One region of the Parabacteroides sp. B2-S-102 genome, then DNA from elsewhere that is predicted to be linked to it. Evidence: riboswitches for the same ligand, from Rfam matches in the RefSeq annotation. Region 1 holds a riboswitch; each other region holds the start of a gene.
What was found. A riboswitch is a leader RNA that binds a small molecule or an ion and turns the genes downstream of it on or off. The one in region 1 is predicted to bind cobalamin.
Positions count from the first base shown of each region.

Region 2: linked by a shared signal. The riboswitch ahead of NBH07_RS20930 (Ig-like domain-containing protein) and the one ahead of NBH07_RS15540 (TonB-dependent receptor plug domain-containing protein) in region 1 are both predicted to bind cobalamin.
Region 3: linked by a shared signal. The riboswitch ahead of NBH07_RS20915 (Ig-like domain-containing protein) and the one ahead of NBH07_RS15540 (TonB-dependent receptor plug domain-containing protein) in region 1 are both predicted to bind cobalamin.

Region 1 covers NZ_JAMOKM010000013.1:25,159-33,569, forward strand. Annotated here, with positions in the region: gene NBH07_RS15525 (TonB-dependent receptor) at 1-1,470, shown strand, start outside; gene NBH07_RS15530 (sirohydrochlorin cobaltochelatase) at 1,504-2,433, shown strand; gene NBH07_RS15535 (sirohydrochlorin cobaltochelatase) at 2,514-3,611, opposite strand; gene NBH07_RS15540 (TonB-dependent receptor plug domain-containing protein) at 3,634-5,697, opposite strand; cobalamin riboswitch at 5,810-6,006, opposite strand; gene NBH07_RS15545 (TerB family tellurite resistance protein) at 6,186-6,983, opposite strand; gene NBH07_RS15550 (hypothetical protein) at 7,089-7,226, opposite strand; gene NBH07_RS15555 (HAD family hydrolase) at 7,239-7,856, opposite strand; gene NBH07_RS15560 (sugar O-acetyltransferase) at 7,849-8,411, opposite strand, start outside.
Region 2 covers NZ_JAMOKM010000027.1:50,664-55,588, reverse strand. Annotated here, with positions in the region: gene NBH07_RS20930 (Ig-like domain-containing protein) at 1-1,325, opposite strand, end outside; cobalamin riboswitch at 1,526-1,729, opposite strand; gene NBH07_RS20925 (PHP domain-containing protein) at 2,068-3,111, opposite strand; gene NBH07_RS20920 (DUF5074 domain-containing protein) at 3,260-4,925, opposite strand, start outside.
Region 3 covers NZ_JAMOKM010000027.1:31,159-48,676, reverse strand. Annotated here, with positions in the region: gene NBH07_RS20920 (DUF5074 domain-containing protein) at 1-436, opposite strand, end outside; gene NBH07_RS20915 (Ig-like domain-containing protein) at 454-2,121, opposite strand; cobalamin riboswitch at 2,329-2,531, opposite strand; gene fldA (flavodoxin FldA) at 2,703-3,212, shown strand; gene NBH07_RS20905 (PepSY-associated TM helix domain-containing protein) at 3,327-4,430, opposite strand; gene NBH07_RS20900 (alpha/beta hydrolase) at 4,427-5,257, opposite strand; gene NBH07_RS20895 (DUF4374 domain-containing protein) at 5,267-6,682, opposite strand; gene NBH07_RS20890 (TonB-dependent receptor) at 6,746-9,127, opposite strand; gene NBH07_RS20885 (sugar phosphate isomerase/epimerase family protein) at 9,415-10,407, shown strand; gene NBH07_RS20880 (TonB-dependent receptor) at 10,581-12,890, opposite strand; gene NBH07_RS20875 (DUF8478 family putative metalloprotein) at 12,937-13,287, opposite strand; gene ahpF (alkyl hydroperoxide reductase subunit F) at 13,373-14,926, opposite strand; gene ahpC (alkyl hydroperoxide reductase subunit C) at 14,946-15,512, opposite strand; gene eno (phosphopyruvate hydratase) at 15,733-17,013, opposite strand; gene NBH07_RS20855 (Crp/Fnr family transcriptional regulator) at 17,121-17,518, opposite strand, start outside.

The DNA.
Region 1 (8,411 bases):
AAGAACCAATTCTTGCAGTCGGTCAACGCGGACGTGAATGTAGGGAAGTTCGGTTCATATACTTCTTATCAATATCAACGGGCCGATGGTTGGCAATTAAATCCCTATACGGAGAGTAAAGGCGAGTTGGTTCCTACCAATAAGCAAGCTTCCGAGGGATTTCACCGGAACGTGATCAACCAACGTTTCACGTACGACGCTACGGATCGTTTGTCTTTTTATGTGCGTGGTACTTTCTTCGGACGTTCCAGCGATCGTCCGATGCCGATGGATAAAGTGAATACGACCAACTATGATATGAGAAAAGAGACGTTCACTTATGGGGCGGGCGCTCAATACATGATTAATAAGAACTCTTATTTGAACGCTGATTATCTGTCGGACAATCATAGTACGTATAAGGATTTCTTTGATGGAAAGAAAAGCGGAGAGAGTGATATGACGAAACGGATTCATTACCATAACTTGAATGTCAAGGGAATCTTTCGTTTGGGCAAGTATAATAAGCTTTCGGCTGGTGCGGAGTTCATTAAAGAATTACTGAGCAGTGAGACGGATAACATAGCGGGTAAAAGTATGTACACGACCGCATTTTATGCGCAAGACGAGATCAATATCAATGAGCATTTCCAAGCGTACGCGGGTTTGCGCTATATTTACCATGAGAATTTTAAGAGTTATGCGACTCCTAACGTGGCTTTGCTGTATAAGGTAGGCGGTTTTAATTTCCGCGGATCGTATGCGGCTGGTTTCCGTACACCTGAATTGAAAGAGCAGTATACGGAATCGGAGAAGAAAGCGTCCGGAGCGACTCGCCTTACGATCGGTAATCCGGATCTGGACCCGGAGAAGAGCGACAATTTCACGTTGAGCGCAGAATATACGATGCGGTATTTCTCTTTGTCCGTATCCGCTTTTATGAATAACGTACGTAGCATGATTAACTATAAGATGTTGGATACGGCGGAACGGGATGCTTATAACACCGCCCATGGTACGGACTATGATGAGATACAGATGCGTGCGAATATCGATAAAGCGAAGATCAAAGGTATTAACGTGACCTTCAATAGTTATCTGGGAGCGGGCTTTACCTTGAATGGTGGCTATAGTTTCATGGATGGAAAGAACGTATACGAGGATGAACCTTTGGATAAGACCGTTAAGCATAGTGGTACGGTAGCGGCTATGTGGTCTCATACTTGGAATAAGTATAAGCTGAACGTGAATTTTAACGGACGTATCCAAGGGGAACGTTATTCTACTTCTTATGGATACGCACCGAAATATTCCTTGTGGAATCTCAATACGAGCCATACGTTTAGAGCCGGCGATTTCTTGTTGGAACCGGGAGTAGGTATCGAGAACCTTTTTGATTATGTAGACGATCGCCCCTTTAATTACAATTACGCTACATTGACCCCGGGCCGTACCTATTACGTCAGCCTTCTGGTCCGTTTCAAGCAGTAAACTGTCACATGTCAACTATTAACTAATATAATAATGTATAGGGGATTTTTACGATCCATGTTTGTTTGTTCACTCCTGCTTGGGCTCGCCTGTTCATTATGGGCGAAACCCGGGCGGGAGTTTTACGCTTCCGATATCCGGGAGAGCATGGAAAAGGGAGATAAGTTAGCGATCTTGATGGTACATTTCGGGAGTGCTTACCCGGAAGCTCGTACCCAAGTACTCGATGTGATGAACAAGCGTGTCAAGGAGGCTTTCCCAGACGTGGAAGTCCGGCAGGCTTATAGCGCCCGTAGCGTAGTGAGTCGGTTGAGGGCGCAAGGTGTTTGGGTTCAGTTGCCGGCGGACGCCTTGGTAGAGTTGCGTGATCAAGGGTTTACCCATGTGATAATCCAACCGACTATCATTATAGAGGGTGTGGAGATGGAAGCGATCCGCAAAGAGGCGGAACAGCGAAAAGGTTTGTTTAAGGATTTGCGTGTAGGTAATCCCTTGTTATATGATGATACCGATTATGAGGCGGTGATGAAAGCGGTTTCCTCACCTTCTGGAGTGACTAAAAATGGGGCTAAGTTATTGGTGGCGCACGGAACTTATCATGCCAGTAACTCGGCTTACGCGAAATTGGGGTATATGTTCCAGACCAAAGGAATGAAAGATTATTATACCGGAACCCGTGAGGGTTTCCCTACGATCGAGGATATAGGTGAGCAAATGCGCCAAGCCGGTCATAAGCGTGTGCAGTTGATTCCTTTTATGTTCGTACTGATTCGAGGTACGGAAAATACGGTTACGGATTTCTGGCAGAAAGGGCTACGTCAACAGGGTTTCGATGTGGATATTTATTTAAAGCCTCTAGGTGAGAATCCGGCGATCCGGTCTTTATTTATCGATCACATCCGTTTCGCCATGAAATATAAACGGGCGACGATTTTTGATCGAAAGAAATTATATACACACTGAACAATTGAGAATTGAAAATTAGTGAGTACTTACTGAACCAATTTTCAATTCTCAATTCTCAATTCTCAATTCTCAATTATTTACTGGTAGTCTTCTCCGGTTTCCCAAGCCTCCGCATCATTATATAATGCTTTTAGATGGTTCACCCAGATCTGACGAACAGCGTCGTAATCGCCTAAGCCTATGATCTTACAGTTCTCTAAACTTCCGTTATGGCTTTCTTTCGTGTCAAGCTTGAAGCCCATCTTCAAAAGTTTTAGTCTCCAGCAAGCGTCGGCGTTAGGAGCGGCAGCGCTGAAATCATCACCCTCCTCGATACCCCAAAGGTCATTATGCGCATGGTCTCCGGCAATAGACATGAACGGAGCTAAGGAGATCGTGATCTCTTCCGGTTTTAAGTTATGATCCTCGCAGTATTTGGTAAGTTTGGAATAGACACATTCCTCATTAGGTTCGCCTTCTTCCGGCCAGAACAACATATCTCCGTAATCAACGGTACCTACGAATACATTCTTGTTAGCGGCCAAGGCTTGCATAGCCTCTTCTGTTTCCGTGTATTTCGTATTTGCGTTATAGTTTTTATCCGGGTTACCATGTCCCATTAATAAAAGGATGTTCTTGTTATCAGCCAATTTATCACTGTAGTGGCTGTATAGGACTTTCGCTACGGCTTCCACATCATCCTCGTCGTATACCAAACAAGGGCTTTTTACGACTTGAACACTCGGGAAAGACTCGATCATGAATTTCTTCTTCACGTCCGTATTCATCAAGCTTAGGTATTCCTCACCCGGGATGATGTGTAAGGACTGTACCGCAACCTTTTTGTAACCGGCATTTCCTAGGGCTTGTAACCAAAGGTCCGGTTGGTAACGTGCGATACCGGTCTCTGCCTCTACACGATTCACGCAAGTACGGGAGGTAAATGACAAATAGATGTCCGCATCGGGAAATGCGTTCTGGAAATCGGCCAATGTTGCGTCGTAAGTCTTGATAGACTCTTTGAATGTGCTACCGAATGTACACAACAAGATCGCCGTGTCATGTTTCTTACTTGTCTTTACGACTTCTTCCGCCGGGTTTGCGGTATTGTTGTCGTCTCCATCATCACAGGAGGTAAAAACTGCGCTTGAGGCAAATAGACTCGCCGCAAGCAAAAGGTACTTAAATTTGTTCATCGCATTTAACTTTTAAGATTGTTTATAGTTTATGTTTATTCTGAAATTTCACGATAAAGGAGGCGTACCAAGTCCGTCCGGGAGACGTAGTTCCACGATGGCGTCCGAACGGGGTACGATCCACATAATCGAAGATATTATCGATACCGACATTGATATCTAGGTTCCATTTTTTCTTTTTCAATACGCTATGACGGGTATTCAATCGCCATAGCTGATAACTTTTTCCATCACCGTCTGTGATATAAAAGCGGGTGGATTGGTACCGGCCGAACAAGGTGACATCCAATTTATACTTTTTCCACGCATGGTTCCATGCTAGTTTCCAATTGGCATTATGGAATGAGGTTCCGTTGATCGGGGTGTAGAGCATATAATTCGGGTCGGCCGGATCATCCGTATATTGCGCTTTGGCATCCGTATAGCTATAGCCTCCACCAATAGCCAAGGAAGATAAGATTTGATAGGTGAGCGATATATCTCCCCCGAAAGAGCGGGCTTTGGATAAGTTCTTGTGTTGCATGCTGGCCTCGATCTCATCCAATCGGTCTTCGGCGCTTGTCGGGATCTCGGTCAGGGCGATCATGTTCTTGATACGGTTGTAGAATCCTGTTACCGTGATCTGCAGGTTCGACGCGTGATATTCTACGCTCGCCGAATAATAATTGGACTTTTGCGGTTTTAAATCCTTATTACCATAATAATGTTTCCACGGGCCGCCGCCGATCTGCGTGATATAATCATCGTGCAACTCCTTTAAGGTAGGAGCCTTAAATCCATTTGAGTATGTGGCTCGGATATTGAAGTCGCCTAGTTTGTACATGGCGGAGACTTTAGGGGTAAACGTAGCCCCGAACTCTTGGTGCACGACGAAGCGCCCACCTACCGTCACATTCAACCGATCCGTCGGATTCCATTCGTCTTGTACATAAGCGGAAGCCGTAAATACGGAGGCTTTCCCGTTCTCGATACGCCGGGGAGATTTCAAATGATCGTATTGATATTCGAGTCCGGCGCTTAGGATATTGTTTTCCCCGAGGTGGAATACGCTTTTGGCTTGTCCTAGGAAACGTTGTTGAGAGGTTTCCAGAATATGTTCTCCGGGATAACGAGTGATACGTAAATCCGTCTCCGGATCGAAGAAGTTCGTGACATCTTTATGATGGTAATTATAGAAATAGCTATAGTTACCATAAGTTAGGTCTACCGAAAGAAAATTCAGTCCTCCCAATGTGTATTTAGCTCCTCCGGCCACATCGAAGTTCCGGTAGAATTGATCATAGGTATAATACTTGAATGCGCCGTGCGGACGATAATTCCATTTCTGGTAAAAAGAGCCATCGGCCGAGAGGCTCAGCCGGTCGTTCACTTTGTAGGTTAAGTTCTCCCTTAGCGTAAAGTTCGTGGATCGGTTTACGGTTCGTGTCACGGTTCCATCCATTACCTCGTGATGGTCCCATTCTTGGGTCGTATTTCGCCAGCCGTCCGTATGGGTCGTACTAAGTGAGGTGGTGGAATTCACTCTCTTATGCCCAAAGCCGATTTGTATGCTTTCCAATATATCTCCATATGATCCGACACGAGTCGTATTCGATAGGCTCACTTTATCCCGGTTCTTTTTCGTGATAATATTGATAACACCGGCGATAGCGTCCGAGCCATACAGGGAAGAGGCGGCACCTTTTACGATCTCGATACGTTCGATATTGGCGGGGTTGATAATACTCAAGTCGTTTTGTCCGCCGGTATCTCCGTTGATCCGTTTGCCATTGATAAGGATCAAGATGTAATCGTTGCCTAATCCGTTCATCTGGATGCCACTACCCATGTCGCTCGGATTGAAGGTGATGGAAGCGTTCAGTCCTTCCAGAATATCTTGCATACTGCGTCCTTGGTAACTGTCAAGGGCTTTGCCGGTGATTACCTCTGTTTGCACAGGGGCGTCTTTCAGATAGTGTTCGGTACCCGTACCGGTGACCACGACCTCGTTCAATAGCACGGAAAGTTCCTTCGGATCTTTCAATATGCTTTGGGCGCATACGGATTGTACGCATGCCACCAGAATAGCGAATGCTAAAAGCCTCATATAGTGTTTTATTTGTACACAAAATAAAACAACAAGCCTCTATCTGGTTATGTCTCAAAAAATAAATTGAATCGTTTTTTGTATGACACATACTTCTATCCTGGAAGCTTGATGTTATTGTAAGACTTTAGCAGGTATTCTGGCTCTCCTCTGGTTAGAAACCTTCCCATTCCAATTCAAGAACAGTGGCTTTTGAACTTCTAACCAACTTAATGAGGATTACAGCTGCAGGAACAGCTCCGGATTCACACCGGATTCCCTCTCACCAAACTATGTGATAGCTTGATTACTAAAATCGGAGGCAAAGATATGAATGTTTTCTAATATTTAGAAAATATATATGAAAAAGTTTTTCTATAAACAGCCGATTGCGTTTTTGTAAGGTATGATATGTCTGTCCACTTCTATTTAGGAGAAAGAATATTTACATCATAAAGAAGGTAAATGTAATTGGCTGACAATTCGTAAGTAATACTGTTTGTCGAATCTTACTTCAAGCCTCTCGATTGATAGATCCTTTCCTTGGCCTCATTTATTTTCTGAAACTTCTCGTTGGCGGCCTTGCGGATGTCTTCTCCCAAACTGGCTACTTTGTCCGGATGATGCTTGACGGCCATCCGGCGATAGGCGGCACGGACTTCCTCGTCCGTGGCGGTCGGTTCTATCTCTAGCACCTTGTAGGCATCGTCCAAGGAACTTCCTTTTAGGTTCAACATGGATTCAACTTCTCTATCAGACATTCCCATCGCCATCGCTACCTCTTTCAAGGCATTGATCTCGGCCGCGCACACATTCCCGTCACTCTTAGCGATCTCGGCGAGGAACGCGAGCAATTGCAGCCGCTCCTCATAACTTAGGTTGTATGCGATCTGGGTTCCGCATTCCCAGATGGTATTCTTGAATCCCATGTTGTTCTCCTGATCCATGCGTTTAGCTTGGTCGAAAAGCTTTAGCAATATCTCCTCACCTTGGCTTACGGCGATCTCGCCGAAGTTTCTCCGAAGGAATTGACGGACGTATTCCATCTCGCTATGCATGATCTTCCCGTCGGCACGGATGATATAGGATGCCATAACCAACATGGAGAAAAGGAAACTGTTACGTTCCCCGGCGTATGGGTCTCTTCGTGTATATTCATCATCGTAATTGGTGCCGCCACCGAAAGACTGCCCCGTCATATTTGCCCCTTCCTCGAAGAAAGAGCCTAATATAATGCCGGCTAGAGCGCCTAGCGGTCCGAACGCCATAAATCCCAAGACGCCACCTATCCATTTCCCGATACCCATATTCCTGTTTATCTTATTTGTTGATTACCGATATGCAATATTCGTAAAAAAACGGGAGATATGCAAATGTGAAAGGCGGGTGCGTGAAGCATACCCGCCTTGCGGTTATTTGGAGAGTTGGATCTTGAATGTTTTCTCATTTATCCGGATGACATACGTACCGAAGGGCAATCCCTTGTAGCCCTGTAAGCCTATTTGCTTTTGGTAGCGTACAATCTTTCCATTGAGCGCGATCACCATCACTGGCTGTAGCTATTATTGTTCAATTTTGATCCCGAAAATTCGCTCTATTTCAAAAATATACTTTTTGGTTGTTGTAAACAATACGGCTTCCATTCCAATCGCCTTTGCACCCAACACATTCACCATTCTGTCATCCGTAAACAAACATTCCGACGGTTTAAGGCCATATTTGTCACAAAGGCGAAGATAAATTTCCTTTTCAGGCTTGATGAAGTGTTCCTCACACGATATTACCACACCGTCAAGCAACTGGAATATGTCGAATTTCTCCATGACCCGGTAAATTGTGTCGCTCCAGTTCGTCAACCCATATAGTTTGAATCCGGATTGCTTTAATTTTTTTAGAAGTACACGCATACCTTCAATCTCTCCTGTTATCTCTTCAAGATAATTATCCTTGAAAAACGTGAAGGCATCGCTATATTCAGGATACCTTTTTATCGCTCCGTCAATCATTTTCTCAAACGGGATTATTCCACGGTCGCACATGTTTATAAATTCCGGATCTGATAGAATCTTGTGAAAACCGATTAGCGACACTTCATCATCCCCGAAATGTCGTTCAAGCAAGGGTTGCAAATCGTGATTTACAAGGACCTTGCCAAAATCAAAAATGAGGTTTTTAATCATTATCTTCGATATTTTTAATTACACGGCAAGGATTGCCGACAGCTATGGAATTGGCAGGAATATGTTTCACGACAACACTGCCTGCTCCGATGACAGAGTTTTTACCGATGGTCACACCCGGAAGGATTGTAGAGCCGCCTCCTATCCATACACCATCTTCTATAAGGACGGGTCGGGCAATTGTGTCGCAGATGGACGCTCCGGGACATGTCCTTTCCGGCATCCTTTCCGCAAGGTGAACGGAATGAGTAGCGGTATATATTTTTACATCGGGGGCTATCATCACGTTGTTACCGATAATGATATTGTTATTATCGAGGAACGTGCAGTTCATGTTCACGATCACCTTGTTCCCGAAATAGATGTTTTTCCCATACTCGCATCGGAAGTCTATGTCGATGTAAACATCCTTGCCGATACTTCCGAACATCTGCCGATAGATGCGCTGCTTTGCCTCATTGTCGGCATAATCCGTTTCTCTGAGTTGGTGTAGTAGCCTTTTGTTACGGACAGTCATTTCCGTTATTTCGGGCGATGAGCCGTCGAAAGGCTCCT
Region 2 (4,925 bases), on a different contig from region 1:
AGTGGGACGGATATAGTGCCGGAAGTAGCCCGTAAGCCTTTCGTCAGTAGTTCAGTAATGATATTGCCTTCCGCATCCGCTACGTAAGTGCCTATCTTTTTATAACTTCCATTCTCATATCTGTAGACACGAACCTCATAGGAGGTGGCTTCCTCCACTTTAGGGAATGAGATAACCGCCCCGGTCCCTTCAAAATCGATCTCAGGAGTAACCGTCTCCGTTACCGTCACCTCGCAAACAGCGGTATATCCGCCATCTACCGATCGGGCTGTTATTTTCACCACACCGGGCTTGGCACCTGTTACGACCCCATCTTCTACCGTTGCTATACCTGTATCGGAACTACTCCAAGTAACCTGCTTATTATCAGCGTTTACAGGAGAGATACTAGCTGCAAGGATTGCATTTGCTCCTGCTTGTAAACGCAAAGAAGACTTATTGAGAGAAATGGATGTTACGTGTATCACCGGGATCTCGGGTTCATCCCCTCCACCTCCAGAGGGTATTGTCGCTGCGACAAAGACATCTCCGGGCTGAGTTCCTTCTGATGTATTCATATTTCCATTCCAACTCCACGCATCCCAACAACCATCCGTCAATACACGGCTTGTAGCACCTAAACCTGAATAACTAAAATTCGAGGTTTGACTACTTCTCACAAAATAACTCCAATAACCATAATACCAACCGGCTTGCCAATGAATGCCATTGCTACAACTCCAATGGTCATAGTCATAAGATGGATATCCATATCTTTCCGCATTTATCGGGTGATAGATAACCCCGGTTTGTACGCCTTGTCGAATAGCCGCCGCTACGTCCCCCGCCGGATTTTCAGGAAAACCAGTCTGCCCCAACAAAGGATTCGTAATGGGAGGTTCAAATTTGAAAGCATTATTCGGTTCATTCTTGGCCACATCCAAATCATATCGGACGTCCAGATTATCCCCATATCCAATACCATCGATCGTATAACCCATCCAACCCGTATATTGGGTTAATAAAAGAAGTTTCTGATCGGCCTTCGCTATCGCCACGATCATATCGTGTCCGGTAGCCTCGCCATCCCAGCGATATCCCCAAACCATAGCATCCGGTCGATTCCCATCATGCCATTCGATCACTAAAGCGGCTCTCTTGCTGCCGCTTCCTACCCAAAACTGGATGTCGTCAAAAGAAAAGCTGGCGTCAGCCCTTAACTGGGACTTTGTTTTCGCCAGCACATTCGGAGCCGAGGGATGTGGTTGCCCTTGAACCAATCCTTGCGCCGAAAGACCTACTACACACAAAGCCATTACAAAGAAAAGAGATAGAATTTTTCTCATAAGCTTTTATATTAAATGTAAAACTCCAAAAAACGATCAAGAGGGAATATAAAAGAAAGATCAAATAATCATGAATATTTCCATAGTCCGGGAGGTACTAAGTCACGATTCACCCGATCAATCCTTCATGTAAAGCAATATTCACTTCGTATATTTCCCCTTTTTGAATCCTACGCTAAACCCCGGTAGCGTAAAATCGCGGCGGTTATCCGGCATTGGCAGGTCTTCTGACTTACTCCACTTTAGAACTTCCTTCCCGTTCCTTCCGGAAACAGTGGCAATGAGTTGATGTCTAAAGCTTTTTTGGAGCTTACAGCAGCGGGACTGTCCAGGTTTCTCACCTGATTCCCTTTTAATCGCCGTACCCTGAATAAAGTAGGCGAACCAATACGGCAGCAAATTTATAAAAAACAATTCAAAATATACACAATATTATTAAATGCTTTTTTTTGACTATACTGCATATTGTATAAATTAAAAAATAAGGACGAGGGAAATACCGACTACTATCCATAAAAAATGCGGTTACTATCAATAGTAATCCGATTTAATATAGATACCCACATGATCAGTTCGGATGAAAACAGGGGAGATCGATGAGCGTGCTACCGCCAGAGGATTGTCGGAAGCACTAGAGAAATTACGGATCGAAAAGTTTAGCCCTTCCGAGAAATTTATATCTAGTTGTAGAGACGTAATATGCCGCATTAGGGCCCGGTCTCTGAGCTGGATGAAAATTGACTCATACCGAAAAATCATCGAAATAAATCGATAGGTTCTTATTCCTGCCGATAAAACAGTTTTTCATTATCCAACTATTTTCCTTAGGATTCATCATTATAATCGTTTTTCTTTCCGGGAGCAGGTATAAATTGTTTTCGCAATATATAATGAAAGGAATATCAGATATATTGGTTACCTCCAAACACGTATTCCTCATTCGCTTAACCCGGATACAGGCCTTGACCAATGGGGCCAAGTATTTTTCTTCTCCCGCGATTTTCCCATCGAATAACGCGGCCGTACGACCGGCGAACAATGCCTCCCGTATCCTTTTCTCACTTCTTTCTTCCGAGAATACCAGCGTCAGGGGACGTAGTCCTTTCCTGTATATCCCGGAAAGAACACAATGAGCGTCGCTACTTGCCATAAACGCTTTCTTAAAACCGGAACACCATTCTAATGCAATCGGGTAAAAGTCCTTGTAAGACATGACTTCTATACCATCGATCATGTTCTCTTGAATCAGTTTTTCATGTATGGGATATAAAGTGGCCTTATGATTCGGCCAGCCGGGATGATTCCACACAATAAATGCCCCTTGCCTTTTTGCCTCGGCAATAGATTCCACAGGATTTTCTTTCTCCATAAGATTGACATCTTGTACAAACAAGGCGTTTAGGTGTCCCAAGGGCTTGGAACGTGTTATTTCCGCTCCGGGAATCACGATAAAGTCCATGTCGTCAGCGGCTTTTTTAGCGATTTTGTAAGATTCGTTTAAATCTCCTTTCAAAATAACCTTGTTGATCCGGTGCTCGATATGGTCAGTAATCGCTATCGCATCCAATCCCTCCTGCCAAGCCTCATATATCCGGGCATCGGGCCATACCAAGCCGTCGGAGAATACCGTATGGGTATGAAAGTCACATTTTAACGTCTCGTAATTACTGAATCCCGGAATCTCGATCCGGTCTCTTATAAACAAGTGATCGATATGCGTTAGCTCGTAAACATCCTCTTCCTCAGAGGTTTCGTCCGGCAATGCGGGAACTATGAATCTTTTCATGCTTAAAATTGCTCAATAACGGGGTACTAAGATAGAAATAAACAACAAAATTTTCTCATAAGCTAATTAATTTAAAATGTCATTCATATCACATTGTTATAACGATAGGAAGGAGAGCCTTTTGACTCTCCTTCACCTTGTTTCGATATTACTTGATTACGAACTTCCTCGTTATCCGATCATTGCCATTGATGGCAGTGATGATATAAGATCCTTTGGAAAAACTCATCAAACGGCTCTCATTCAAATCGGTCACCTCAAAAGCATCCAATACCGTACCGTTGAATCCTACGATATAGCAACGATAGCCTTCCAGATTATTCAAATGCAGATAGCCGGCGTAATAATAGATACGGGCCTCACCCGCACCTATCGTCTCATTGCTGACCGTCCCGGAAGAGGTAGAGAACGGTTCACTATAGAATGTGCCTACCACCTCTTTCTTTCCGTCTTTCTCTTTAACAGCCGTAATTTTCACGATATAATCAGAATCTTCATCCAAATCCCGCAAGGATATAGCGATCTTATCCGGAGTACCTAAACGCAGATCGCTTCGCAAGCTGGTGAGGATATTCCCGTCCGCATCCATCGTGTAAACACCAAACAATACGGGAACCTCATTCACATATTTGTATACGGAGACCTCATAGAAGGTAGCCTCTGGCACTTTCGGGAAGGTCAGCGTAGCCGTGGAATCAGCGGCCTCAACCACAGGTTTATCCAAGTCTGGGTCGGTTACCGTAACCTCGCAAGTGGCCGTATAACCACCGTCATCCGTTGTTACGGTTATCGTAACGACACCGGCAATTCCGGCGGTAACCGTACCATCGTCGGCTACAGAAGCAACAGTAATATCCGAGCTACTCCATGACACGGATTTATTTTCCGCATTTGAAGGAGTGACAATCGCAGCTAAAACAGCCGTCTCGCCCTTATCTAAAGACAAAGAAGAAGCATTTAAAGAAACCCCTGTAACTGAAGAGGAAGGAGCCTCCGTAACCGGAACTACCGTGACATCACAATAGGCAGGAATATCTCCGTAATTCGTATATACCCAAATGCGAGTAGAACCTCCTGAAATAGCGGTCACTACACCGTCCACAACGGTAGCGATCTCCTTATTATCACTTTTCCAATAAACTGTTTGATCCACTTCTTCCGGATTCTCTACGGTTGGTTTTACTTTAACTGTCGGAGTTAACGTTATCGTACGACCTAGTTCTATCGTAGCTTGATTCTTATTCAACGTTACAGTATCTATATCACATACGACATGGACTAAACAAGAATCGACAAACTTGCCATTTTCCATATTCGCATAGACCCAAGTAGAGCCCGCCTTTTCTCCACGAATACGTCCATCATAATAAATATATAATATATCTTCATCAGCGGCCGTTATATCGGGCATTGTCTGAGATGCGTCATCAGGCGCATAAATCCATTCTAAGCGACCAGACTTCGAGATATCGATTGTCATCTCATGCTGTTTTAATTCAAAAGATTCCACATGGATTGAATCAACGATTATTACGCAAGTATCGGTTATTCCTCCGTATTTTGAAGTAACGACGACATTTGATTTACCCGGACGAACGAAAGAAACCTTGCCATCGCTAGACACGCGCACGGGGCTCATACTGGTAGACTTCCATGTCAGTTCTTGGAATGTAGCATCCCCCGGATTAATAGTTGCGGTCAATTGAGCGAAAGTGTTCGGTTTCTGGCAAATCGTATCTTTATCCAATTGGATGCTCGTTACAGGAATCTCAACCGCAACTTTACAAGTCGCTTTTACATCCGCACCACTTAAC
Region 3 (17,518 bases), on a different contig from region 1:
GAGCTTTCACTTTCATTGTCTTGGCATCCACCACATTCAGGCGACCTCCTTCAATACTGGCTCCACCATCCTTTGGCTGTTTAGAAGTAATAAACATATTATCTCCAAAAATAGTACCAAACTGAGATGTACAACCTAATTCTTTACCAGGGTTTGCTGTCTGGAAAATCCTATAAGCAAAATCACCAGAAGAAGTCATAAAATTAATAGTACTGTTGTTATGACCAAACCAGTCCTCGTTCAAAATAAAGACTCCCTGTGTATAATCTACGTTTTCACTTGAACGTAGTAGCGTGACTCGGCTTTGCGAAGCCGGAAGTTCAGGCATTTGCAGTTTCTGCTTCTCTATCGGATTCAGCCCCCGCAAACCGGTTTGCCCCACAGCCGAAAAGGCCGATAGTAAGCAAACCATACTTAAGTAAAGTGTTCTTTTCATGTAAATGAATTTAATTATTAATTAATACGGAATTTAAAGACCTTCCGGTCTCCATCCTTTTCTCCTGTCAACAGATAATTCCCGGAGGGAAGCGATATAGGATAAAGTTTGTGGGGAACTCGAGTTATAAAGGTTCTCAATATTTTTCCTTCCATTGTCATTAAATAAAAATGATATCCATCCAAATGCTCCAAAGACAATGTCCCATTTTGATAAATTACCCGACTACCACTTGCGGATAAATATTCATTACTTACTGGATTCGATATTTTTTCTACTGTATAGGTATCTATTATATCCAACCCATTCAGCACCTGTATCTCTATCGTATAAACACCGTCTATGTCTAAATTTTTCAATGGAACCAAAATTTTCCCAGAAGAGCCTTGTAAGCTCACCGCTCTTAATTCTGTGATTATATTACCTTCGGCATCGATTACATAAGTAGCGATTCTTTTATGACCACTATCCTCATTTCTATAAACACGAACTTCATAAGAGGTGGCTTCCTCTACTTTCGGAAAAGTTAAAACAGCATCAAGACCATTGAAATCTATTTCCGGAATAACAACTTCCGTTATCGTTACCTCGCAAACAGCGGTATATCCGCCATCTACCGATTGGGCTGTTATTTTCACCACACCGGGCTTGACACCTGTTACGACCCCATTTTCTACGGTTGCTATGCCTGTATCGGAACTACTCCAAATAACCTGCTTATTATCAGCGTTTACAGGAGAGATACTAGCTACAAGGGTTGCGTTTGCTCCTGCTTGTAAACGCAAAGAAGACTTATTGAGAGAAATGGATGTTACGTGTATCACCGGGATCTCGGGTTCATCCCCTCCACCTCCAGAGGGTATTGTCGCAGCGACAAAGACATCCCCGGGCTGAGTTCCTTCTGATGTATTCATATTTCCATTCCAGCTCCACGCATCCCAACAACCATCCGTCAATACACGGCTTGTCGCACCTAAACCAGAATAGCTAAAATTAGAGGTTTGGCTACTTCTCACAAAATAACTCCAATAGCCATAATACCAACCGGCTTGCCAATGAATGCCATTGCTACAACTCCAATAGTCATAGTCATAAGATGGATATCCATATCTTTCCGCATTTATCGGGTGATAAATAACTCCTGTTTGAACCCCTTGCCGAATGGCGGCCGCAACATCCTCTGCCGGATGCTCTGGATGAGAAGTTTGCCCCAACAGCGGATTTGTGATAGGAGGTTCAAATTTAAACGCATTTTTAGGCTCAGACTTCGCTCCCTCTAGATCATAAGAAATATTAAGTCTACTTTCACCATACCCGATTCCATCGATCGTATATCCCATCCAGCCAGTGTATTGGGTGAGCAATACCAATCGAGGATCTGCTTGAGCAATCGCCACGATCATATCATGTCCGGTTGCCTCGCCATCCCAGCGATATCCCCAAACCATGGCATCCGGGCGATTCCCATCATGCCATTCAATCACTAAAGCGGCTTTATTGCTACCGTTACCAACCCAATATTGGATGTCATCGAAAGTAAAACTGGCATCAGCTCTTAACTGAGACTCCTGCTTTGTTGAGATATTCCTTGCGGAAGGATGCGGTTGACCTTGGACCAATACTTGCGCATAGGCTCCAACTACGTAAAAAGCCATTACAAAGAAAAAAGATAAAAACTTTCTCATAAGCATAATATTAATGTAAAACTCCAAAAAACAAATACACTGAATGATATAAAAAGACATGGCTTTAACAGGTTAACACAAAATAAATTACCCATAGTTCCCCACAAACTACGGCATAACTTACCCTATCAAAATTACCTCTTTAGAGCAATGTTCTCTGTATTCCATATTTGAATCATACGCTAAACCCCGGTAGCGTAAAATTGCGGCGGTTATCCGGCATTGGCAGGTCTTCTGACTTACTCCACTTTAGAACTTCCTTCCCGTTCCTTCCGGAAACAGTGGCAATGAGTTGATGTCTAAAGCTTTTTTGGAGCTTACAGCAGCGGGACTGTCCAGGTTTCTCACCTGATTCCCTTTTAATCGCCGTACCTGAATAGGGTAGGCGAACCAATACGATGGCAAATTTATAAAAAAACAATTCAAAATATACACAATTTTATCAAAACCTTTATTCCCTCAACCATCGCTGGCCATTCGTGGGTATTCGCAACCCTCAAAATACATATTTGTAGGTATTGCCGAGACTAATAAGATATCGGATATTTGTCTTCGTTATTAAACTATAAAAACAAATAGAAATGAAGACTATAGGAATATTCTACGGCTCGTCTACAGGAACGACGGAAGGGATCGCGAAACGTATCGCAGAGAAGCTGGGTGTGGAAGACAAAGATATTCATGACGTATCTAACGCTTCTCCCGCTGATGTAGCGCCTTATGAAATCTTGTTATTGGGCTGTTCCACTTGGGGCGCCGGAGATTTGCAAGATGATTGGGATAGTTATCTAGGGAAGCTGAAAAAGCTGGACTTAAGTGAGAAAACCGTCGCATTATTCGGTTGCGGAGACTCAGCCTCTTTTAGCGACACTTTCTGTGACGCCATCGGTACGATCTATTCCGACCTGCGAAATACAGGTTGCAAGTTCATCGGCGCTGTAGATGCCTCGGGATATTCATTTGACAGTTCCACCGCCTGCATAAACGGTATGTTCGTCGGACTTCCTCTGGATGAAATGAATGAAGACGATCAAACAGAAGGGCGGATCGACCAGTGGTTGGCATCTATAAGGAAAGAAGGAATTGAATAGACGCACACTTTTACATACATAACTGTTTAACCTTAATATTACAACGTTTGCGTATTCAACTTGATTGGTTTAGATTTATGAAGAGGTATGTGGGTCAAACATACCTCTTTCTTTTCATCTCAGTTTCCTGAATTGTTTCTTTATCCAAAAATAATAGCCGGTTATCGCGAAGATCGTCCCCAACAAGGAAACTAAGCAAGTCAATATACGGGTAGTCATTCCCCCCCACGAGCCGACGTGTACGGAATAAATCCATCCTCTTATCTTCCCCGATTTTGGGAGATCTTTATATAATTGGACTTCCGTAATCTCACCCGTAGCAGGATCAAAGGAGTAACGGTCGCTTCCTCTTGTATTTCCATAACGGGCCGTAGAAACCGTAGCGGAGCCATCTTGGATCGTGATTGAGTTAAAGTCCGGATAATGGCTTTTCAATGCCGATAACACCTCAGCCCATTGTGTGTAATCCGTCTTTTTCTTCGCGGGTTTCTTCGCGCCGGAAGAAGCTGGAGCATGATGCGCTTGAGGCGGGTTTGCACTAATACCGAAGACACTATAAAAGGCATTTCGATACCAACCAAACGACCATGTTAATCCGGTTAACGCTAAGATAAGCAGGAGCAATGCCGCATAGAATCCCCCGGAGACATGTAAATCATAGAAGAAACGGAACCAACCAGCCTTGGTCTTTACTTTCAACCGGTTTCTCAATACTTTTTTATTACGGGGATACCAAATTACGATTCCACTTATAATAATAATCGCCAAGACCAAAGTCGCATAGCCAACTATTGATTTTCCCCAAGAAAAACTTCCATCCCGTTTATACTCATCAAGTAACCAACGATGAAGACGCATCATTTTCAGGAAAAAACCTTGTCCGTCATCCATCCCGGTCACCTCCCCGGTGTAGGGATCAATAAAACCCGCGGCCTTTTTCCCCGGTAATACCAGTTGATAAGTTCGTCTCGGGTCAGACGATACCCGAATACCGTTTATTCGAACCGAATCGGGTAATTGTTGGCGTGCCGATTCTATCATGGCGGCAGGCGAGAGAGGTTCCCCTTTTACTTCCTTTACAAAATAACGGGAAGGGTAGCCTAATTCTAATATCTCTGTCTCAAAGACGAGAATCGCCCCGGTCAGGCAGACAATCGCAATAATAATGCCAAAAGGTATCGATAGCCATAAATGTACTTTCGCAAAGAATTTTCTCATTTTCCGAATAATTGTTTAATCCCGTCATATATACCCGGAACCGCTACCGTTCCATGGTTCTCGTCGGGAAATGATTTACTAAAGAAACGCAGGTTCTCCGCTTGTGGCAAAACCTCCGAAAGAAGATAACTCACTTTGTCAAGATGAATGTCCACCCGGTCCGTCCTTTTTTTAGACGCGACACCGATATACAGGCTTTTCCCTTTAAAATCCCGGCCTGCAACCAAAGCCTCCGCCTCCCGGACCAACCGCCCCTGATCCCACCACAAACTAGGGTCGACCGCTAGATAGGTATCAAATAATTCCGTATGACGAAGAAACGTATTCAAGGTGAAAAGCCCCGCATACGAATGACCGATAAGCATATTCCAGCCGTTCGTGCGATAGGCACTATCGATAGCAGGGCGAAGTTCTTCCGTAAGAAACTTACTGAAAGCCTCACTTCCCCCTCCTTGCGGAATCGCATCTATGGAGATTTTACCATCCCGTCCGGCGGCTGAAGCGGTAGGCGTAAAATCACGTGTCCGATCCGAATTTAATACCCCGACAATAATACAGGGAGGTAGATATTTACCTCTACCGGATGCCAACGTTTTCCTTATGCCTACCAGAGAATGAAAAAAAGAATCTCCATCTAGCAGGTAAACAACCGGATAGCGTTGTTTCGTATCCATATTATAATGCTCCGGCAGGTGTATCCAATAACTCCGGTCTTCTTGCAATACGGTAGAGTACAAAACCAGTTTCTTTCCTATACAAATATCCTCCTGGCTCCGCAGGATTAGCGGGAGCAGGAGGAATATTAAAAGAATGTGAGTCCGACTCATACTTGCTTATTACTCTTGAGCGGCAGTCAATTTACCCACACCACTGATTTGCTCTGCCTCAACGGTAAGACCTTTTGTAGCGGTAGCTGTCTTCGGATCGATACGATACACGGCAGGTTGACTTCCATCGGTAGTCGTAACCGCCATATAAGCGATACCATCCTCCGAGAACGGAGTATTGCCAAATCCGGAAATAACATCCGTGGAAGGCAGCCCCTTCACGTAAGTAAGACTCTTATCCTCTCCTTTATAAATAGCCAACTCTTTCGCGGCGAATCCGGATTCAGTCAACGGACGATCATACATCAACAACAAGAAATAATCTTCCGTGATATGCCAACAACGCAAGAATGCCTTACCACCCGTCTGTGCCTCCAAATTACAATAATAATCAGGATCAAACTCCTCCGCATTAGCCTTAATACGAACTACACCGGCCGGCAAAGTCGTTTTCTGTACCTCCGCGGTCATCGTCTTGGCATAGCTGGGCGAGAACACATACACATCGCCGTTGTCTGCCGTCCAAATGGTCTGGTAGTATTGAGAACGGTTACGTCCGCAAGCATAACTGATCTTATCCGTCTTTATCAGTTTCGGGTTCTCGAATTTCTCGTTCGCATAAATAGCGACCCAAGCCTCGTTCGGATATTGCGTCCATTGCAATTCCCCTTTTTCGTAAGCGCCACTACCGCTTCCTCCGGATTCAGTCTTTACCAGCTCCGGGTATTTAACATATTTACCTCCCTCCGCTTTCACGCCGTACTTACTCAATCCCATCGGGATAGCCGCGGAATAGATCCGGCCGTTCGCTTGGAGAATACCCGCTAACGTAACAAACTCGCCATTTCCCAAATAATTCTCCGACAAGATCGTATTCGTGTTTGTCGTAAACGTCTCTTTGGCCACATCCAGATAAGAGAGCAAGAAACCTTTAGGCAGATAACCATTCTCGTCCGCATATTCCTCACCCAGATCACCGGTAGAAGATGTAATGATATAGTCACCGTAGATACCATAAGAAGTAAATCGCTTGATCTCGTAAGTATTATCACGCTCTTTAATCTTACCTTCCGCATTCAGTACGTATGAAGAAGTAACACCGGCATTTCCTTGATTGTAAACCAAACGATACAAATATTTATCCTTATAGAAGATCCATTGCGTACCGCTTTCCGTAGTGAGTCCGTTGTTTTTAGCGGAGATAGAGCCATCACCCAGCGTATCGGCTGTCAACAAGTAATTCGCATCACCGACAGAAGCGGCGACTACATAGCTCGAAACCACCTCCGAGGTCGATCCTCCGCCATTTCCATTCCCGTTGCCTCCGTTATCCGGGTTTACAGGATCGTCGTCACTACAAGAAGTAAATACTCCCCCAACCAATAACGCGGCGGCAAGACCTGTCATTAAATAATTCTTCTTCATGTTGTTTTAATCTATTATGTTTTGAATTAATTATTGATAAATAAAAGATAGTCACACTTTAAATTAATTACCGAAATAAACCCTCACCTTACCATAGAAAGCCCTGCCAGCCTTCTGCAAGCTGAAGTTATCGTATAATTTCTCGTTCGTGAGATTCCTGCACTCGAAAGAGATATTGTAACGCCCGTTCTGTATACCATAAGAGAGTGTCAGGTTATGCGAGAATTGAGTTGGTACCACAAATTCGGATTCACTGCCTACTGCCTCCGAATACAGCGGGAAACTATGCATATATAAATTATCGTAAGTGACACTTAGCGTATTGCCTTTCTTCCACAAATTACGCCAATAGAAAGTCACATCCGAGTTGGCAAACTGATAAGGAAGATTCGGCATACGTGCGCCATATGTCAAGCTCTCTTGGTTCGTCCCGCTGGTAACCGTCTTCACGTTATCCCTCACATTCATCTGCGTAAAGTTTCCTCCTACGCTTACCCAGTTAGCGAAACCGTAGCGAACCGAGATATTGTAACCCTTGGTCTCTACACGACCATGATTCACATAGGTAGCGCCATATTTACCGCCGCTCAAATCCGATATATTCCGTTGGATATAATCTTTCGTATTTCGGTAGATCAATCCGCCTTCCACATATACGGAATGCTTACCGAATATCTCGTTGTAGCTTAAATTCAGATTCACGTTATCGCTGTTCTCCGGTCTCAAGGAAATATCGCCGGTCTCAAGGTCCTCATCGCCAAACATCTCCTCATTGGTCGGCAGGCGATAGGCTTTCTCATAGGATAATTTCGCTTGCAAGCTTTTCAAGATAAAGTAAGTTCCCGCGGCCCCATATCCCATCGTGCTTACCGAATTGGTCGTACGTATATAGTCATCTTGAGCCGAGGAAGTAGCGACAGGCCCCGCGATAAACTGGTTGTAATATTTACCGAACACAGACAAGTTCCAATGTTCCGTCGGCATCAAGCGATACGAAAGACCGCTGATATTTTTACGGGTTTCCTTCGGGATAGCGTTCGCTTCCGAGTCCTCGTTCAAAAGAGACTGATTCGAACGCCGGAACGCATTGATCACGTGATTGAACGTGAACGTATGCGCCTTACCGATACGGTAGTTAGCTGTTAAGGTTCCGTTCCAGTTATTATTATCCGACCGGGTGTTCTGATAAGATTGCTCGCCGGGCATCCGGAGCGGACGCATCTCGCCACGCCAATTATATTCATAGGAAGAGGTATCTACATTGTTCGTCATGTTCTTATTATAATTCGCCGTCAATACCACATCCAAGCCCCTAACGAAGAAATCACGCTTGCGATAGTCCAACGACGGCATGATCGAGTATCCCTTCCGATATTTGCCGCCAAACACCACTTCTTGGCGTACGCCCGTCTGTATATCTTTATACATATGTGAATAGGTAAACCCGAACATCAAACGATCCGCCCATTTCTTATCCACGAAACCGATTTTCCCGATAACGGCCTCGTTATGATACGTATCATGAAAACGCTTCACATGCTCGATCTTTTTCTTATTGATCGCTCCGGTCGTAAAGTCCTTCACCGGAGTATCCACATAGTAATTATTATCCGAATAATTCTGGAAAACGTTGATCTCATACGTGAGTCCGCTCCGGAAAGTCTGTCCGAAGTTCACATAAGATTTATGCGTATTGAAAGACCCGTATGAATAAGAAGCATCCAAGAACCATTTGTTCCGGTTCTTCTTGGTGATGATATTGATAACACCTCCGATAGCGTCTGTTCCGAAACCCACCGGTACCACACCCTTATAGACCTCTATACGCTCGGCATAATTCACCGGAATGTTATTCAGTCCGAAAGAACTGCCGACACCTTCTTGCGGAACCCCATCGATAAAGATCTTGATATGCTTGCCAGTAAATCCATCCATCATCAGTTGCATATCCGAGCCGACACCGCCGGACTCCCGGATCTTCATTCCGGGCGCTTGAGCCAAGGCTTCACTCAAGTTCTGGGTTGAATTTTGCAAGGCTTTCGTATCGAGGGCCACGGCATTGAACGCAGAACGCTTGAGCCGGGTCACGCCATTAGAAACGACAACCACCTCATCCAACTCCGTAGCTTGAGGGCTGATTACCACATTCATCTTCGTCCGTTCCCCACGCATCAGTTTCACGGGTTTCTCTACCGTCTTATATCCGATAGCCGATACTACTAATGTATATTCTCCCGCGGGAGCTTGAAGATGATAGATACCTTCCTCATTCGTAGTCCCGCCGTAATTCGTACCTTTTAGATAAACGGTAGCGAAATCCACGGTTGTTTTTTCCGTGGACAGGACTTTACCCGATATCATTGTTTTATGTTGAGAAAAAGCCGAGATGGAAATAAGCAACAGTAAAAAGGAGAGGAAAAGCCCTCTGATTTTCTTCATCATCATTTAATCAATTATGTTATTTAAAACGTTGCAAAGTTACGATCAGAGACTACAGCCCCACAATACCTAAGAATGGGTAAAATCACATTAAAAATCCACGGAGGTATACCAAACAATCCCCTTATTCAGGTAATTGGATGTATGGAGTAAGTTCGTAAAATTGAGTTATGTCAAATTTTAAATCTATTTAAACCCAATCGCAAGTTTTTGAGAGACATTTTCTTAATAAACTTCAAAAAGGTTAACTATATTTGCGAGAAACAGATGTTTAATTTTAATTCTTTATCACCATGACAGACAGAAGAACATTTTTGAGAAACATTTCATTACTTACTTTAGGGGGCATAGCCAGCCAAAAAGTAATGGCTTCAAATCCCACCAGATCCATACCCGCCACGGATGCGATATCCTCGGCAACCGCCGGGAAAAAGATGGGATTGCAAACCTATTCGCTCGGACAGGAGTTACTGCAAGATATGCCTAACGGATTGAACCGATTGGCAAAAGCGGGATATACCGATCTGGAGATTTTCGGATATAGGGAAGACACTGGTAAATTCGGTGATTATAATCCTAAAAATACGACATTCATCGCCTCCAAGGATTATAAGAAAATGGTGGATGATGCCGGTTTGAGAATCAGTAGCTCACACCTGACCCCTTCTCTTCGTGAGTACACGAAAGAGAATATGCCCAAATTCGACGAGTTCTGGAAAAAGGCAACCGATATCCATGCCGAGCTAGGTGTTAGTTGTATGGTGCAACCGAGTTTACCCCGTATCGAAAACGAGGATGACGCCAAAGTAGTATCGGAGATCTTCAACCGTGCCGGAGAGATCACGAAGAAAGCCGGAATCCTATGGGGTTACCATAATCATAGCAATGAGTTCAAACGGGTATTGAAAGCCGGCGAGAAACCGGAACAGAACCCGAATCCGTGGGCACCTCCTAAAGGTACTTATATCGAGGAGTTATTCCTAAAAAATACCGATCCGGATAAGGTTATGTTCGAGTTGGATGTATATTGGGCCGTTATGGGGCAGCAAGATCCCGTGGAATGGATGGAGAATTATCCGAATCGTTTTAAGTTATTGCACATCAAGGATCGTTGGATCATCGGTGATTCCGGTATGATGAATTTCCCGAATATATTCAAAAAAGCGTACGAGATCGGTATCCTCGGCTACTACGTGGAACTGGAAGGCGACAAGAAAGGCCGTACTCAGTTCGAGGGTGTAGAGAAGAGCGCCGCCTATTTGCAAGCCGCTCCGTTCGTTAAATAAAACATCCCGATTTATCCCATAAAAAAGGCAGTGTTTCCGCAGGGCGATCATACGCTTGGGAACACTGTCTTTTTGTTTATTTTGCCTTCAAAAAAACACGTACGTCTTTTTTCGGAAACACGTACGTGTTTTTCACGAAACACGTACATGTTTTTTCAAAGGGCATTACATGATTAAAAGCTCATCTTTACACCGGCAAAATAACTTCTCGGGCTAGCCGGGCCATAGATATAGGAGGAATCCCGGTTCTTACCTTGATCAAAGTCGGATTGGTAAGCGTTGAACAGATTCTGCACGCCTCCATTTACTTCTAGTTTCAGCTCTTTGTAAAGCGGGAACTCATACGCAAGCTTGATATTCATATCAAAGAAATCCGGAGTCTCCACCGCCTTATCCAAAGGTATATATCCCGCCAAGTGCTGCACCAACATACTTCCCGTATAAGTTCCCGACAGGGAAGCCGTGAAACGTTTGATAGGCGTAAGGGTAGCCGTAAAATAACCATAGGTATCCGGCGTACGGAACATCCTTGTCTCGGCTGGTACATTCTCGTCATCGCTCCATTTCTCGGCCTCTTTATAACGGCTTCGCTGGAAAGTAGCGCCCGCTTGCAAAGATAGCCATGAAGTTAGCACCGACTTCCCTTCCAAGGTTAATCCCATCACTTTCGCCCCGGAACCGTTACGACGTTCCTTAATCAGATTGCCTTGCTCATCTTTCCCGATATCTTCCAAGACAAACACATCACTTAAGCTGGTGTAAAAACCTTCCACCAAGAAGTTCAACTGGATACCATTCTTAAAACGATGGTAAAAATCGACCGAAGCACTCAAGCTCCGCGATTTCTCCTCGGATAAATCTTTCGCACGTTGGATCATAGCGACCTCTCCGCCGACCGCCGAGATATGCATATCCTCATCGAACGCTTGCGGGGCACGGAAACCACTGGAATAACTAGCCCGGATATTGATATCTTCCGTCGGGTTAAAACGGATATTCGCACGAGGGCTGAATATTATATGATCCATCATATTATGTTTATCCAAACGACCGCCAATCAAGAAGCTCCATCGCTTATTTTTCCACTCATTCTGCAAAAATGCGCTCTCGATATGCACCTTCTGATTCGTAAAGCGATTATACCCGATCATCTCGTCTTTCAAATGATCGAAACTATACTCCAAACCGGCAGTCAAATCCGATGGCATAAATAAGAATTTATCAAAACTATAAGCATATTGCGTACCGGCCATAACCGTCAGGTCCGTAGTCTTGCCGTAAGCGTTCGGATCTTGATTCGTCCCGTAATAACTATCCCGGTCTGTATTCTGGGCAGAAGTGAAAACACTCCATTTATGTTTGTAATCCTTGGAGAAAAGATCGAATTTCAGACCTCCTCCATCAATCGAATGCTCCAACTGTTCGGCGATATCCGCTTCATGAGGTGGACGATCCAACAGATTTCCTCCCCTGCGGTATTCATTCATATGATGATACTCGAATGTCAATTTACTATAAGTACTCGTTTTCAGGTACGAACGGAAACCAACCGTTTGATTCTTCAATTTAGGCAACTCCGTAAAACCATCTCCATCCTGATCAAAACCGGAACGATGACGGTTCTGGCCAAAAAGATATAAGCCCGCTTTCCCATTTTCCGATACCAAAGAGGCATTTAGGGTCGTATTATTATCGAAAGCGGATGTCCCACCGATCGAGGTTAACGTATGCGACAATTCCCCGGAATTTCTCAAGGGCTCCTTCGTGATGATATTAATTGTCCCGGCGATAGCGGACGAGCCGAACAGTGCCGATCCCCCTCCTCGCATCACCTCTACCCGCTCGATCATATTCGCCGGTATTTGCTCAAGCCCATATACGCCGGATAAAGCGCTGAATATGGGACGTGAATCAATCAGTATTTGGGTATAAGGTCCGTCTAATCCATTGATCCGGACTTGCTGGAAACCGCAATTCTGGCAATTCGTCTCTACCCGTACACCCGGTTGGAAATTTAGTCCCTGTGCCAAATTCACCGCATTAGTCGTAGTAAAAACCTTCGCATCCAATACATTCACTAATGTGGGAGCCAACCGGCGGGAAGTTTCCGCACGATTCGCAGATACCACCACGCCATCCAAGGCGATCTGGTCTTCTTCCAGTTCTACATTAATCTCTAAGGTTTTTCCTTTCTTTAGGGTCACTTCTTTAGAGACAGTCTTATACCCGAGCGCTTTATATTCTAGCGTAAATTTACCTTCCGGCAGATTCTTCAGGAAATAATGTCCCGAGTTATCGGTGGTCGTACCGATCGTGGTACCTTTTAACAATACGTTGATAAAGGGAAGATGTTCCCCTGTTTTCTTATCCAATACATGTCCGAAAACATTTGCGTCTGAGTCGTTTAGACGGTTCTCTCCCATGGCCTGAGCTACCGTTAGGGCACAGCACAGGCATAGTATAAAGATGAAAAATTTATTCATTTTAATTTATTCTGATAAGTAATACAATGTTATTAATCTCACAATATCAGAATATGGGAGGAGCACGAAGCGTACGTCTTCCCCGGAAGGGAACGATATAGTCCGGATAGACCGGAGCGAAAGATAAGTTACGGATAAAGGAATAAAAAGCCGCCAGCAGAATAGCGACGAAAGCCGCACCTGTTATCTGCAAGACAGATAACTGATGAAGCAACTGAAACTCGGCGTAGCCATGTTCATGGTCCGGACGACCATCGTCCGTTTTATGAAACGGGTGAGAATGGACGATCGTTACCCCGTTGACAATATGAACGTGAGTAAACGCAATAATACATCCCAAATAGGCTATGAACAGCGCAGGGAGTAATATCCTCAGATATTTTCTTAATCTATCCATCTCTTTTCTCTCGATCGCAAATATAGTAATATAACCGATAAAAAAGATACGCTGTTCAAAAATTACCTATTTGTAGGTACTTTCCTCAATCAAGTACGCCACGTACCCGATCTTCAAAGGCCGAAAGGGCCGCTTTGGCTCCTTCTCCCATAGAAATAATGATTTGCTTAAAGGGTACGGTGGAAACGTCGCCCGCTGCATAAATACCCGGGACATTCGTCCGGCAATGTGCGTCAATCACGATCTCACCGGGACGATTTGTTTCGACAATCTCCTTAAAGACACCACTATTAGCGGCTAAGCCGATTTGAACAAAAATACCGTCTAAATGAATAACACGCTCTTCCCCTGTCTTACGATCCTTTGTACGGATACCGGTTACCTTGTCGCCATTTCCAACCACCTCGGTTGTTTGTGAACTAACAAAGATCTCGACATTCGGCAAACTCTTCGCTTTCTCTTGCAAGACTTGATCCGCTTTTAACTCATCCATAAACTCCAAAACGGTTACTTTCGAACAGATCCCCGCCAAATCAATAGCCGCCTCGATACCGGAATTTCCACCGCCAACCACGGCAACATGTTTTCCCTTATAAAACGGACCGTCGCAATGAGGACAAAAAGCCACTCCACGCCCTATATACTCTGCCTCACCCGGTACATTCAATTTACGCCAGCTAGCGCCCGTAGCGACAATAACCGCCGGAGCCTTGAATATCTCACCTCCAGCCGTAGATAAAACCTTCTCGTTTCCTTCTATCGTTACCTTCTCTATACGACGATGCTCCAGCAGGTCAATCGGATATTGCCGCATATGCAAGCGCAGATTGTCAGCCAACTGGGTACCTGTTGTCTCCGGAACTGAAATCAGATTCTCAATTCCTACCGTCTCCTTCACCTGCCCGCCGATACGCTCCGCCACGACAGCGACACTCAGCCCCTTTCGTGCGGAATAAATAGCGGCAGAAGCACCAGCCGGACCCCCACCGACCACAACCACGTCATATCGTTTTACCGTCTTCTCCGTTAGGCTCTCATTGATTCCATACTGAGCTTCCAGCTTCGATAACAATTCTCCGAATTCCCCACGTCCTACATGGATCAGTTTTCCATCCGCAAAGACAGAGGGGACGCCTTGTATCTTCAAGGCATCAACTTCCGCTTGATTGATAGCCCCATCTACCATCTCATGATGGATCTGAGGATTTAAAGTCGTCATAGCGTTTAATGCCTGTACCACATCCGGGCAATTCGTACAAGTCAAAGAGACATAGGTCGTCAGATGTATCGGGCCATTCAAGGCTTTAACACGATTACAAATGCTCTCGTCCGGAAAATTCTTGCCTTTCCCATCTGAATTCAAGATCGCCAACAGTAAGGAAGTAAACTCGTGTCCATTAGGTACTCCACGAAACTTAATCCCCGTTTTCGCTCCATCCTTTAACAAAATGAATTCCAATCCCTCCCCATCAGATACTTGCATAGATATTTTATCCGAACAAGAGGCAACATCACCTAATAAATCCAACAATTCCTGTCTACTTTCATACGCAGGAGAGATCGATATATCAAAGGTATAATTCGCATTTAACCCTGCGAATATACCTTTCAATTGTTCTTTTAATGTTGATTCTAACACGATCTATACTCTTAATTATTTAGATTTTCCCTACCAAGTCAATGCTAGGTTTCAAGGTAGCCTCCCCTTTCTTCCATTTAGCGGGACAAACCTCACCATCATGTGAAGCGACAAACTGAGCGGCTTCAACTTTACGAAGTAACTCGGAAGCGTCACGACCGATATTGTTATCATGAATCTCGGCCACTTTGATCTTTCCTTCCGGATTTACCAAGAAAGTGCCACGGTATGCCATACCCTCTTCCTCAATCATCACACCAAACGCACGACTCAGTGCTCCAGTGGGATCCGCCAACATCGGATATTGGATCTTACGGATAGTCTCGGAAGCGTCATGCCAAGCTTTATGTACAAAATGAGAGTCTGTACTTACAGAGTAAATTTCTACTCCCATTGATTTAAACTGCTCATACTTCTCAGCCATATCGACCAACTCTGTTGGACAAACAAATGTAAAATCGGCCGGGTAGAAGAAAAAGATAGCCCACTTACCCAAGACGTCCTCGTTGGTTACAGTCTTGAAATTACCATTTTGAAAAGCTTGTACTTTAAACTCCGGAAGTTGAGAATTAATAATCGGTTCCATACTTGTTCCTATTTTTAAATGAATACTATTTGTTTTTATTTCCGATACAAAAATATAACATATTTATTCATTAAAACAATTTTTCTAATCGATATATTTTATGAGGTTATAGATAATACTTTATCAATCAATAAAAAGGGCCTATCCTCACGGATAAGCCCTTCAATATCTTGGGTTTTGGATTACTACATAATTAGCGATTATAATTTACTTTATATACTTAATTGATTCTTTTGTATCCGTATACGGCACGGTCTCCCAATTCCTCCTCGATACGAAGCAGCTGGTTATATTTAGCCATACGGTCCGAACGACTTAATGATCCCGTCTTGATCTGTCCGCTATTGGTAGCGACAGCGATATCGGCGATCGTAGCGTCTTCCGTCTCACCGGAACGGTGTGAAGTAACGGTCGTGTATCCATGACGGTGAGCCATCTCGATAGCGTTCAGTGTCTCCGTCAAGGAACCGATCTGATTTACCTTGATCAAGATTGAGTTACCGCAACCTTCTTTAATACCCCTTGAAAGGAACTCTACATTTGTCACGAACAAATCATCTCCGACTAATTGGCAATGGTTACCAATACGATCTGTCAGTTTCTTCCAACCAGCCCAATCATTCTCACTCATACCATCCTCAATGGAATCGATCGGGTATTCGTTGATCAGCTTTTCCAGATAATCCACTTGTTCGTCGGAAGTACGTTTCACTCCTTTTTCTCCTTCAAACTTCGTGTAATCGTAGATTCCATCCTTATAAAACTCAGAAGAAGCGCAATCCATACCGATCATCACATCCTTGCCCGGTTCATAACCAGCCGCCTTGATAGCGGCGATAATTGAGTTCAAGGCATCTTCCGTACCTTCCAAATTCGGGGCGAAACCACCCTCATCACCAACAGCGGTACTTAACCCACGATCGTGCAATACCTTTTTCAACGCATGGAATACCTCAGCGCCCATACGTAAGCCTTCCTTGAAAGAAGCGGCACCTACCGGACGAATCATAAACTCTTGGAAAGCGATCGGAGCGTCGCTATGCGAACCGCCATTGATTATATTCATCATCGGAACAGGCATCACGTAGGTATTCGTTCCACCAATATATCTATATAAAGGAATATCCAAATAATTTGCGGCAGCTTTCGCTACAGCTAAAGAAACGCCAAGGATAGCGTTCGCACCTAGTTTCGATTTAGTTTTCGTACCGTCCAAAGCCAACATCGCATGATCGATACCTATCTGATCCAAGGCAGACATCCCCTTCAATGCCGGAGCGATAATCGTATTGATATTCTCAACCGCTTTCAATACGCCTTTACCACCATAACGCTTCTTATCGCCATCACGCAACTCCAAAGCCTCGTTCTCGCCGGTGGACGCACCGGAAGGCACAGACGCACGGCCCATAACGCCGGACTCTAGTAAAATATCAACCTCTACTGTCGGGTTACCTCTTGAATCTAGGATCTCACGTCCTGTAATCTTTTCTATTTTCATTGCTTCTACGTTTTTTAAACTGACGCAAATATAGATGGATTACTTGAACCGTGAAATCACCACAAATTGCTATTTTCACCTCAATAATACCTGAATGTAGGTAGAGACTACAACACTCCCGCCCGCACCCGGCTCAAAGATTCGGGTGTCATCAATAAATACGAGGCGATATGATTGACAGAAGCACGTTTCGCTGCTTCCGGATATTCCTGTTGAAAACGCAGATAACGTTTTCTTGCCGACTCAAAACGCCAAGAGTCCGCTTTCTCTTGCGAAAGCATCAAAGCCCACTCCAGTATTTTCTGGTACAATCTATTAATAGCTAAAGATGTTTTCAATAAATCGCTAAATTCCGAAAAAGAGATCCGGTGATAAACCGTCGGTTCCAATGCCTCGATTAATAAACGCGTCGGTTCTCTTTGGAATGTGCTGGCTATACAAATAACGATATTTCCCTCACAGGAGAAATGCTCGGTAATATCACGTTTATTCTTATAGTAAAACT